One region of the Burkholderia torrens genome, then DNA from elsewhere that is predicted to be linked to it. Evidence: predicted binding sites of a transcription regulator. Region 1 holds the regulator's gene; each other region holds the start of a gene.
What was found. Region 1 encodes LexA, which represses DNA repair genes until DNA is damaged. Its sites were predicted from a motif close to ACTGTATNNNNATACAGT; they were not measured.

Region 1 (3,271 bases):
CAGTTCCGCCGGCACGTTCTTCGAACGCGGACGGTAGTAGTTGCGCGCCGCGATCTCCTGGCCCTGCGGGCTGTACAGGAAGTTCAGGTACGCTTCGGCCAGCTTGCGCGTGCCCTTCTTGTCGACCACCTTGTCGACCACCGCGACGGGCGGCTCGGCCAGGATGCTCACCGACGGCACGACGATCTCGAACTTGTCGGTACCGAACTCCTTCACCGACAGGAACGCCTCGTTCTCCCATGCGATCAGCACGTCGCCGATCCCGCGCTGAACGAAGCTCGTCGTCGCGCCTCGCGCGCCCGAATCGAGCACGCCTGCGTTCTTGTAGAGCTTCGTGACGAATTCCTTCGCCGTCTGCTCGTTGCCGCCCGGCTTGTGTACTGCGTACGCCCATGCGGCCAGGTAGTTCCAGCGCGCCCCGCCCGACGTCTTCGGGTTCGGCGTGACGATCGAGATGCCCGGCTTGGTCAGGTCGTCCCAGTCCTTGATCCCCTTCGGATTGCCCTTGCGCACCAGGAACACGATCGTCGACGTGTACGGCGACGCGTTGTCGGGCAGGCGCTTCTGCCAGTCCTTGTTCACGAGGCCCTTGTTCGCGATCGCATCGATGTCGTACGCGAGCGCCAGCGTGACGACGTCGGCCTGCAGGCCATCGAGCACCGAGCGCGCCTGGGCACCCGAGCCGCCGTGCGACTGCTTGAAGTTGACGGTCTCGCCCGTCTTCGCCTTCCACTCCTTGCCGAACGCCTGGTTGAAGTCCTGATACAGCTCGCGCGTCGGGTCGTACGACACGTTCAGGAACGTCGTATCGGCCTGGGCATGCGTCGCGACGCCCAGCGCCGCCGCCGCGCCCAGCGCGAGTGTTGCGATCAGGCGGCCCACTCCGCCCACCAGCCCCGTATTGCGCTTCGCCATCCTTGGTTCTCCAGTGTTGTCGGTATTGCGATGTCGGGCCAGTCTAACGAACGGGTTACATGATTAAAAATAATCGTTCCTTATTTTTTAATACTCAAAAGTGCTAACGCAGACGGGATGGATGGTTGCGGCAGATAAACCGCCGTCCGGACGTCGCGAAATCACGTCGGAACCGGCGCGATCACGTCGAACCTCAAGTAACGCTTGAAATTCGCGAAGTACTGTATAAAAATACAGCTCACTGTCTATCCATACAGTTCAGCCATGACCAAACTCACCGCCCGTCAGCAGCAAGTGTTCGACTTGATCCGTCGCGCGATCGAGCGCTCCGGATTCCCGCCCACCCGCGCCGAGATCGCGGCCGAACTGGGCTTCAGCTCGCCGAATGCGGCCGAGGAGCACCTGCGTGCGCTGGCACGCAAGGGCGTGATCGAGCTGGCTGCCGGCGCGTCGCGCGGCATCCGCCTGCTCGGCATCGAAGACGCCCCGCACCAGTTCACGCTGCCGCATGCCGGCCTGATGCAGCTGTCGCTGCCGCTCGTCGGCCGCGTCGCGGCCGGTAGCCCGATCCTGGCGCAGGAGCACATCTCGCAGCACTATGCGTGCGATCCTGCGCTGTTCACGAGCAAGCCCGACTACCTGCTGAAGGTGCGCGGCCTGTCGATGCGCGACGCCGGCATTCTCGACGGCGACCTCCTCGCCGTGCAGAAACGCACGGAAGCGAAGGACGGCCAGATCATCGTCGCGCGTCTGGGCGACGACGTCACGGTCAAGCGCCTGATGCGCCGGCCTGGCGGTCTCGAGCTGATCGCGGAGAACCCGGATTACGAAAACATCTTCGTCAAGGCCGGCAGCGCGGAATTCGCGCTGGAAGGCATCGCCGTCGGGCTGATCCGCTCGGGCGAACTCTGACATTCCGTCTCGCTAGGAGAACATCATGGAACGCCTTGCCCGCCTGCTGCCTTTCCGTCAATTCGGTCGCCTGCGTCATCTGCGCGGCCGTACGCCCTGCGCTCCGCTGTCCGCAGCCGCGCCCGTGCAAGAAGAAGTCGCAGTCGAACGGCAGGCGTCCCTGCTGCCGTCGGCGCTCCCCGCGTTCGCGCGGGTATCGCTGAACGCCGGCCTGAATCATGCGGAACCCGCGCGCCGCGCGCCGGTACGCGTCTATCACGGCCGTTCGCGCCTGATCATGGTCGGCACGATCGATGCCGTATGCCGGATGATCGACCGCTGCATCGCCGAGGAACGATCGGCTACGCCCGGCGGTCTCTGATTGCGGAACATCCCCGCACCGGAGGCAACGTGACTGGATCTTCGGGCCGCGCATGGCGGCTCAAGCCCCTGCTGATCGTCGTGCTGGCCGTCGCCGTCATGGTGGCGATCGGCTATGCGTACGCGTCACCGTACGTCGCGCTCGGTCGCCTGAAATCGGCGATCGACGCGCGCGATGCGCAGGCCATCAGCGAATATGTCGATTTCCCGTCGCTGCGCATCAGCCTGAAGCAGCAAGTCACGGAAGAGTTGATGCGCCGGATCGACGCGGTAAAGAAGAACAATCCGTTCGCGGTGATCGGCGCGCTGATCGGGTCCGCGCTGGTCGGGCCGCTGGTCGATGCGTACGCGACACCGGACGGCGTGGCCGCGCTGATGAGCGGAATGCCGCCGCGCGGCAATCCCGGCGAGCGTCCGCCCGAATGGTCGAATCAGCCGCAAGGCAATGCACCGGCCAACACACCAGCGGCACCGTCGGCCAGTCCGGCACCGGCAAGCGCTGCCGCTCCGGGCAACAACGCGGCAGCTGCGTCATCCCCGGCACCCACCTCTGCCGCGCCGGCCAGCGCGAACGATGCAACGCATTCACCGCATCAGCAGCAAACCAGTGCGGGATACCGGAATTTCGATGAATTCGTCGTGACGTACCAGCGCAGCGCCGACGGCACGCGCTATGCGGCGATATTTCACCGCTTCGGGCTGTTCTCGTGGAAGTTGTCCGCGATCGACCTGCACGCGTAACAGCTGCGCGCGACCCGCGCCGCTGATGCGGCACGGCGCCTGACCGGCGCCCATCGCCGGTCGGGCCGTCATCGAATCATTCGATCATTTGCCGTTCGCCATGGCGGCTTCGCGCTCGCGTGCGATTTCTTCCTTCTGCTCCTGTGCCGACGAACACGCCACCAGGATGCTGCAGTTCACGCGATCGAGCAGTTGCGTATTGCCCGACCCCATCCACCATCTCGACAGCCCGCTGCGGCATCTGTGGCCGACGACGACGAGGTCGGCCTTCAGCTCCGTCGCGAGATTCGCGATTTCGTCGATCGGATAGCCGAATGCGAAATGGCCTTCGGCCTGCACGCCG
Region 2 (3,271 bases), on a different replicon from region 1:
GTGCCACGAGACGGAGCTGAAATACACGCCCGCGCAGCAGCCGAAGCGCATCGCGGTGGTCGGTGCGGGACCGGCCGGGCTGTCATGCTCGACCGCACTCGCGCAGCGCGGCCATCACGTCGACCTGTTCGACGGCGCAGCCGAGATCGGCGGCCAGTTCAACATGGCGAAGCAGGTGCCGGGCAAGGAAGAGTTTCATGAGGCGCTGAGCTACTTCGGCCGCCAGGTCGAGCTGACCGGCGTGAACCTGCACCTGAATCGCCGCGTCGATGCGAGCGACCTGATCGCGGGCGGCTACGACGAGATCGTGCTCGCAACCGGCGTCGCACCGCGCGACCCGAAGATTCCGGGGCAGGACGGGCCGAACGTGCTCAGCTATATCGACGTGCTCGCCGGCAAGCAGCCGGTCGGCCGGCGCGTCGCGGTGGTCGGCGCGGGCGGGATCGGCTTCGATGTCGCCGAGTATCTGGTGCAGGACGGCGAGTCGCCGGCACTCGACCTGGACGAATGGAAAGCCGAGTGGGGCGTGACCGATCCGGCCGCGACGCGCGGCGGCGTGACGCGTGCGCAGGTGTCGGCACCGGCGCGTGAGGTGACGCTGCTGCAGCGCAAGCCAGCGCCGCTCGGCAAGGGGCTCGGCAAGACGACCGGCTGGATTCACCGCGCGACGCTGAAGATGAAGCAGGTGAAGATGATCGGCGGGGTGAACTACGAGCGAATCGATGCGCGCGGGCTGCACGTGTCGTACGGCGAGCAGCGCACCGATCACGAGCTGATCGAAGCCGACACGATCGTGCTTTGCACGGGGCAGGAGCCGCAGCGCGCGTTGCTCGCGCCATTGCAGGCGGCCGGGCGCACGGTGCACCTGATCGGCGGCGCGGAACTGGCCGCCGAACTCGATGCGAAGCGCGCGATCGATCAGGGCGCGCGCCTCGCGGCGCGGCTGTAACGACCGTTGCGGCTCAGGCCGCTTCGGCCCGCTCTTCCTCTTCCGCCTCGAGCATGGCCTTGACGATCAGGTAGATGGCCGGCAGGTCGTCATCGTCGCGGCGCCAGTCGACCGGTTCCTCGACGTCCGCGGCGACCAGCCGGCTGTCGCGCAGCCGGATGAACGCGTCGACGACGGCCGGATCGTTGCGGTTCAGGAAACCGGCATTCGAGAATGCCAGCTCTTCGACGTTCAGCAGCGCCTGCCAGCTCATCGTGCGGACGGCCGCCGGATGGGTGCGCCGCCGCAGGCCAAGCGCCCGCTGCGCGGGGCCGCCGGCGACACGCTGCAGATCGACGACTGCCCGCTGCGCGGCGCGCTCGAAGTGGACGGGATTGAAGCCGGGTTGCTCGGGATCGAATGCGGATGCCAGGAACATGGTCGCCTCACAAAAGTCCGTTCGTCTGTGGATGACGGAATTCGGGTCAAATGGTGCAAAAGCACTGTAAATATATACAGTGTTTGGCGCAGATTCAAGCCCCGGATGAAGGATTTTGTGCAGCGGCGATCGAAGCGGGCGGCCGCAGCGATCCGGCGAACGGCTTACATCGCCGCCGCGATCGTCTCCCGCAACCACCGATGGGCCGGATCGCGATGCACGCGCTCGTGCCACAGCATCGACATTTCATAGCCGGGCACCTCGACCGGCGCGTCCACCACGCGCAGCGCGGGCACGTCGCGCACCAGCCGCTCGGGCAGCATCGCGACGAGGTCGGTGCTCGCGACGGCCGACATCACGAACAGGAAATGCGGCACCGACAGCACGACGCGCCGCGCGGCGCCGACCTTCGCGAGCGCTTCGTCCGTCACGCCGAAGAAGCCGCCGCCGTCGGGCGACACGATCACGTGTTCGAGCGTGCCGAACTGCGCGAGCGTCGGGCGCCGCTTCAGCTTCGGGTGGCCGGCGCGGCCGATCAGCACGTACCGCTCGACGAACAGCGGCAGGCGGCGCATGCCCGGTGGTGACCCTTCGGTCGTATGAAAGGCCAGGTCGATGCCGTTTCGTTCGGTATCCTGTTCGGTGCGCGGCGGCACGAGCTCGACGACCGCGAGCCGCGTACCGGGTGCAGCCGCGCGCAGCGTGCTTAGCGCGGGCAGCACGATCGTCGATTCGCCATAGTCGGTCGCGGCCACGCGCCACGTGTTCGTCGCGGTCGCGGGATCGAACGGCGTGGCCGGAACCACCGCGCGCTCGACCGCTTCGAGCGCATCGCGCAACGGCTCACGCAGGGCTTCGGCGCGCGCGGTGGGCCGCATCCCGCGCGGCCCCGGCAGCAGCAGCGGATCGCCGAACAGGTCGCGCAGTTTCTGCAGCTGCACGCTGACCGACGGCTGCGACATGTTCAGTTTCTCGGCCGCGCGCGTGACGTTGTGCTCGGCAAGCAGCACGTCCAGCGTGACGAGCAGGTTCAGATCGAGCCGTCTTAGATTATTCATGGCTATACCTGGAATATCAGGAATTCATTTCAAATATACCTTTGGTCGCGGCATCCTGCAGTCATTCAATCCACGGAGTGACGAACATGAATGTGCTGATCGTGTATGCCCATCCCGAACCGCGTTCGCTGAACGGCGCGCTGCGCGATTTCGCCATCGCGCATCTCGAAGCGGCCGGCCACACGGTGCAGGTGAGCGACCTGTATGCGATGAACTGGAAGGCGGTGCTGGACGAGAACGACGTGACCGATCGTGCGCCCGACGCGCGGTTCGATCCGACGCTCGACTCGAAGCGCGCATTCGCGGCGGGTACGCAAAGCGAAGACATCGCACGCGAGCAGGACAAGCTGAAGTGGGCCGATGCGGTGATCCTGCAGTTTCCGCTGTGGTGGTTCTCGATGCCGGCGATCATGAAGGGCTGGTTCGAGCGTGTGTATGCGTACGGTTTTGCGTATGGCGTCGGCGAGCATTCCGATACGCACTGGGGTGATCGCTACGGCGAAGGAATGCTGGCAGGCAAGCGGGCGATGATCGTCGTCACGACGGGCGGGTGGGAGCCGCACTACAGCCCGCGCGGCATCAACGGGCCGATCGACGACCTGCTGTTCCCGATCCAGCACGGCGTGCTGTATTACCCGGGGTTCGACGTGCTGCCGCCGTTCGTGATCTACCGGACGGGCAAGATGAACGACGCGCGCTTCGACGAAACACGCGCGGCGCTCGGCCGGCGTCTCGACGATCTATGGACCATGCAGCCAATTCCGTTCCGCCGGCAGAACACGGGCGACTACGAGATTCCGGCGCTGACGCTGAAGGACGAGATCGCGCCGGGGAAGGTGGGGTTTG
Region 3 (3,271 bases), 1.4 Mb from region 1:
CCATCGAACCATCCGGCCTCGATCCGCTCCGCCGACGACATCCGCCTCAGCGGCGTATGGAATACCGGCCGCTCGCCACGCATCAGGAGCAGCAACGGCTCGGCCAGCAGCCACGCCGGCCGCGGCGGCACCGCCGGCGGCCCGCCGGCCGGCTTGCCGGCCTGCGCATCGAGCGGCAGCCAGCGGTTCGCGGCCTCGGGCCGGTGATCGGCCACCGGCGCCGCGCGCAATACGTTCTCCGCACCCAGCCGCGCGACCAGCAATTCGAACAGCCGCGCACGCGTCTCGCGCGTGCCGCCCGGCTCGGGGAAAAGATCGTCGGCCGGCGGCGCGACCGATTCGACGCGCGTGGCCTTCAGACGCACCGCGATCACGGCGGCCGGCAATTCGACGCGCGCGAGCCGCTCGCCGAGCAGCCGCATGAAGTGCACCTCGTCGCGCACCGGCGCGGCGAATGCAAGCTCGAGCGGCGTCGGCGGCACGGCCTGGCGGCCGCGCTCGTGTTCGAGATCGAACGTCATCGCGGCCAGCGACAGCTGCCGCGCGGCCAGCCAGCCGCACAGCTGCACGACGAGCCGGCGCGCGGCGAACAGCACGGCTTCCGCGTATTCGACGCGCTCCGGCAATTCGAGCCGCACGTCGAACACGGGCGGCACCGCCATCCATGCCAGCGGCTCGACCGCGTCGCCGTACGCGCGATCGAGCGCGGCCAGCAGCGCGGGGCCGCAACGGCGCTGCAACCCCGCGCGCGGCAGGCCGCGCAGATCGGCGAGCGTGCGGCAGCCGAGGCCGTCGAACCAACCCGCATACGGACGCGCATCGGGCAGCAGCACGCAGGGCAGCCGGTCGAGCGAGCGGACGAGCGAGGCCCTACCGGCGACGCGGCGCCGGATGCGCGAGCGCGCCGACATGCGCGCGAGCAGCCATGCCCCTTGCCCGGTCGGCGCGGCGGACAGGCGCGCCGCATAGCCGAGCGCCGCGAGCGTCGCGCGCACCTGGCGGCACAGCGACGGCAGGCCGCCGAACAGGCGCAGGCTCGGGCCGACGTCGACGAGCAGCGTGGCTTCGTCGTCGAGCGCGACGCACGGCGAGAAACGCAGCAACGCGAGCGCGACCGCGCGCAGCGCATCGGCCTCGCGTGCGGGATCGCGTTCGACGAGCTGCGTCTCGGGCGCAAGCGTGAGCACGCCGCCGCGCTTCATGCCCGCGCGCACGCCCTGCCGCCGCGCGGCCGCATCGGCGATCAGCACGACACCCTGCTCGAGCACCGCACGGCCCGCGCCGCCGGCCGCTGCGTCAGGCGGCGGCGGGGCGCACACGTCGAGCGGCAGGCGCGGCAGATGGATGCCGAGCAAGACGCGCATAGCGGCTCTCCACGATAGGCGACGGCAGGTCGAGCACGAGCGGCTCGCTGCGCGCGGGCCCGCGACGCTTGACGATGTCGAGCGACACGCCGCCCGGCACGGGATACAGCGCGACGCGCAGCACGGCCGGCGACGGCTGCCGCGCGGCCGACAGCGGGCGCAGCATCACGAACAGCGTGTCGCCCGTGCGCGCGGCCGCGAGATGCAGGCGCCGCAGCGCATCGGGTCGCGCGTCCTGCCAGAGCAGCAGCGCGCCGCAACAGCCGGTCCTGAGTGCCTGCTCGGCGGCCCATAGCGCGTCCGTACGGCTGCCGGCGCGCAGCCACAGCAGCGCGTCGGCCGGCACGCCGAGGCTGGCGAGCGCGGTTGCATGCGGCGATTGCGGCGGCGCGACGAGCGCGAGCGGACGCCGGGCGCTGACGGTGCGGGCAAGCGCGGGCGCAAGCAGCCGCATCTCGCCGCAGCCCGGCTGCGCGGCCAGCAGTTCGACGAGCCCGCCGACCGGCCAGCCGCCGCCAGGCAGCTCGGCCGACAGCGGCACGAAGCCGGTCTCGATCGTGCGCGGCCCGCCGCGCGCGAGCTGCGAGCCGCGCCAGAGCGACGGATGAAGGGATTCGGGAGAAATGGAGGATGCGAGCATGACGCCACCCACAACTGTATGGATATACAGTATATGGCAATGCGCCCGCGTCGCACAGCACCGGTGCGAAACCGGTTTTCGTCAGAGGAAAAACCGAGAGGAAGCCGGCGCGCGCGTCATGTCACCGCGCGCCGGCCCGCCTGCCGCCCGTCAGCCGAGCAGCAGCGCGTCGTCGTCGAGCTGCTCGTGGCGCACCTTCTCGAACATCTGCAGCAGGTCCGGCACGTCGAGCCCGCGGCGCGCGTCGCCCGACACGTCGAGCACGACCTGCCCCTGGTGCAGCATCACCGTGCGGTCGCCGTAGTCGAGCGCCTGCCGCATGCTGTGCGTGACCATCATCGTCGTCAGCTTGCTCTCGGCGACGATGCGCGCGGTCAGCTCCAGCACGAACGCGGCCGTCTTCGGGTCGAGCGCGGCCGTGTGCTCGTCGAGCAGCAGGATCCGCGACGGCCGCAGCGACGCCATCAGCAAGCTCACGGCCTGCCGCTGGCCGCCGGACAGCAGCCCGATCCGGTCGGTCAGCCGGTTCTCGAGGCCGAGATTCAGGAGCCGCAGCTTGTCGCGGAACAGCTCGCGCGACGGCCGGTCGAGCGCCGCGCGGAAACCGCGCCGCACGCCGCGCGCCATCGCGAGCGCCATGTTCTCCTCGATCGTCAGCGCCTCGCAGGTGCCGGCCATCGGATCCTGGAACACGCGCGCGACGAGGTGCGCGCGATCCCACGCGGCCTTGCGCGTCACATCCGTGCCGTCGATCGCGATGCGTCCCCCATCGACCGGCTGGTCGCCGCTGACCGCATTGAGGAAGGTCGACTTGCCGGCGCCGTTCGAGCCGATCACCGCGACGAACTGGCCATCGGGAATCTCGAGCGACAGCCCGCGCAGCGCACGCGTCTCGATCGGCGTGCCGGGATTGAACGTGAGTTTGAGATCTTGTGCGGACAGCATGTCATGCCCCTCCGTTCTTGCGCGCGAACAGCTTCCTGCGCGTCGCCGGCAGCACCAGCGCGATCGTGACGAGCGCGGCCGTCACGAGGTTCAGGTCCTGTGCCTTCAGGCCGATGAATTCGCTGTTCAGCGCGAGCGCGATGAAGAAGCGGTAGACGATCGCGCCGAGCACGACCGCCAGCGTCGTCAGCACGAGCCGGCGCGCGGGCAGCAGCGTCTCGCCGATGATCACCGCGGCCAGCCCGATCACGATCGTGCCGATCCCCATCGAGATGTCCGCGCCGCCCTGCGTCTGCGCGAACAATGCGCCGGCGAGCGCGAC

Region 2: AC5LXX_RS26920 (DUF2471 family protein) is a predicted target of LexA. The motif match lies at 1,431-1,448, and genes of this name have one in related genera.
Region 3: imuA (translesion DNA synthesis-associated protein ImuA) is a predicted target of LexA. The motif match lies at 2,018-2,035, and genes of this name have one in related genera.

The regions. Positions count from the first base shown of each region.
Region 1 covers NZ_OZ480211.1:1,722,593-1,725,863, reverse strand. The annotation lists gene AC5LXX_RS08020 (sulfate ABC transporter substrate-binding protein) at 1-915, opposite strand, end outside; gene lexA (transcriptional repressor LexA) at 1,180-1,827, shown strand; gene AC5LXX_RS08010 (hypothetical protein) at 1,853-2,188, shown strand; gene AC5LXX_RS08005 (DUF2939 domain-containing protein) at 2,218-2,928, shown strand; gene AC5LXX_RS08000 (universal stress protein) at 3,013-3,271, opposite strand, start outside.
Region 2 covers NZ_OZ480212.1:2,386,855-2,390,125, reverse strand. The annotation lists gene AC5LXX_RS26925 (2,4-dienoyl-CoA reductase FMN-binding domain-containing protein) at 1-949, shown strand, start outside; gene AC5LXX_RS26920 (DUF2471 family protein) at 963-1,367, opposite strand; gene AC5LXX_RS26915 (LysR family transcriptional regulator) at 1,532-2,425, opposite strand; gene AC5LXX_RS26910 (NAD(P)H-dependent oxidoreductase) at 2,512-3,271, shown strand, end outside.
Region 3 covers NZ_OZ480211.1:3,148,267-3,151,537, forward strand. The annotation lists gene AC5LXX_RS14575 (Y-family DNA polymerase) at 1-1,364, opposite strand, end outside; gene imuA (translesion DNA synthesis-associated protein ImuA) at 1,297-2,004, opposite strand; gene AC5LXX_RS14585 (ABC transporter ATP-binding protein) at 2,155-2,949, opposite strand; gene AC5LXX_RS14590 (ABC transporter permease) at 2,951-3,271, opposite strand, start outside.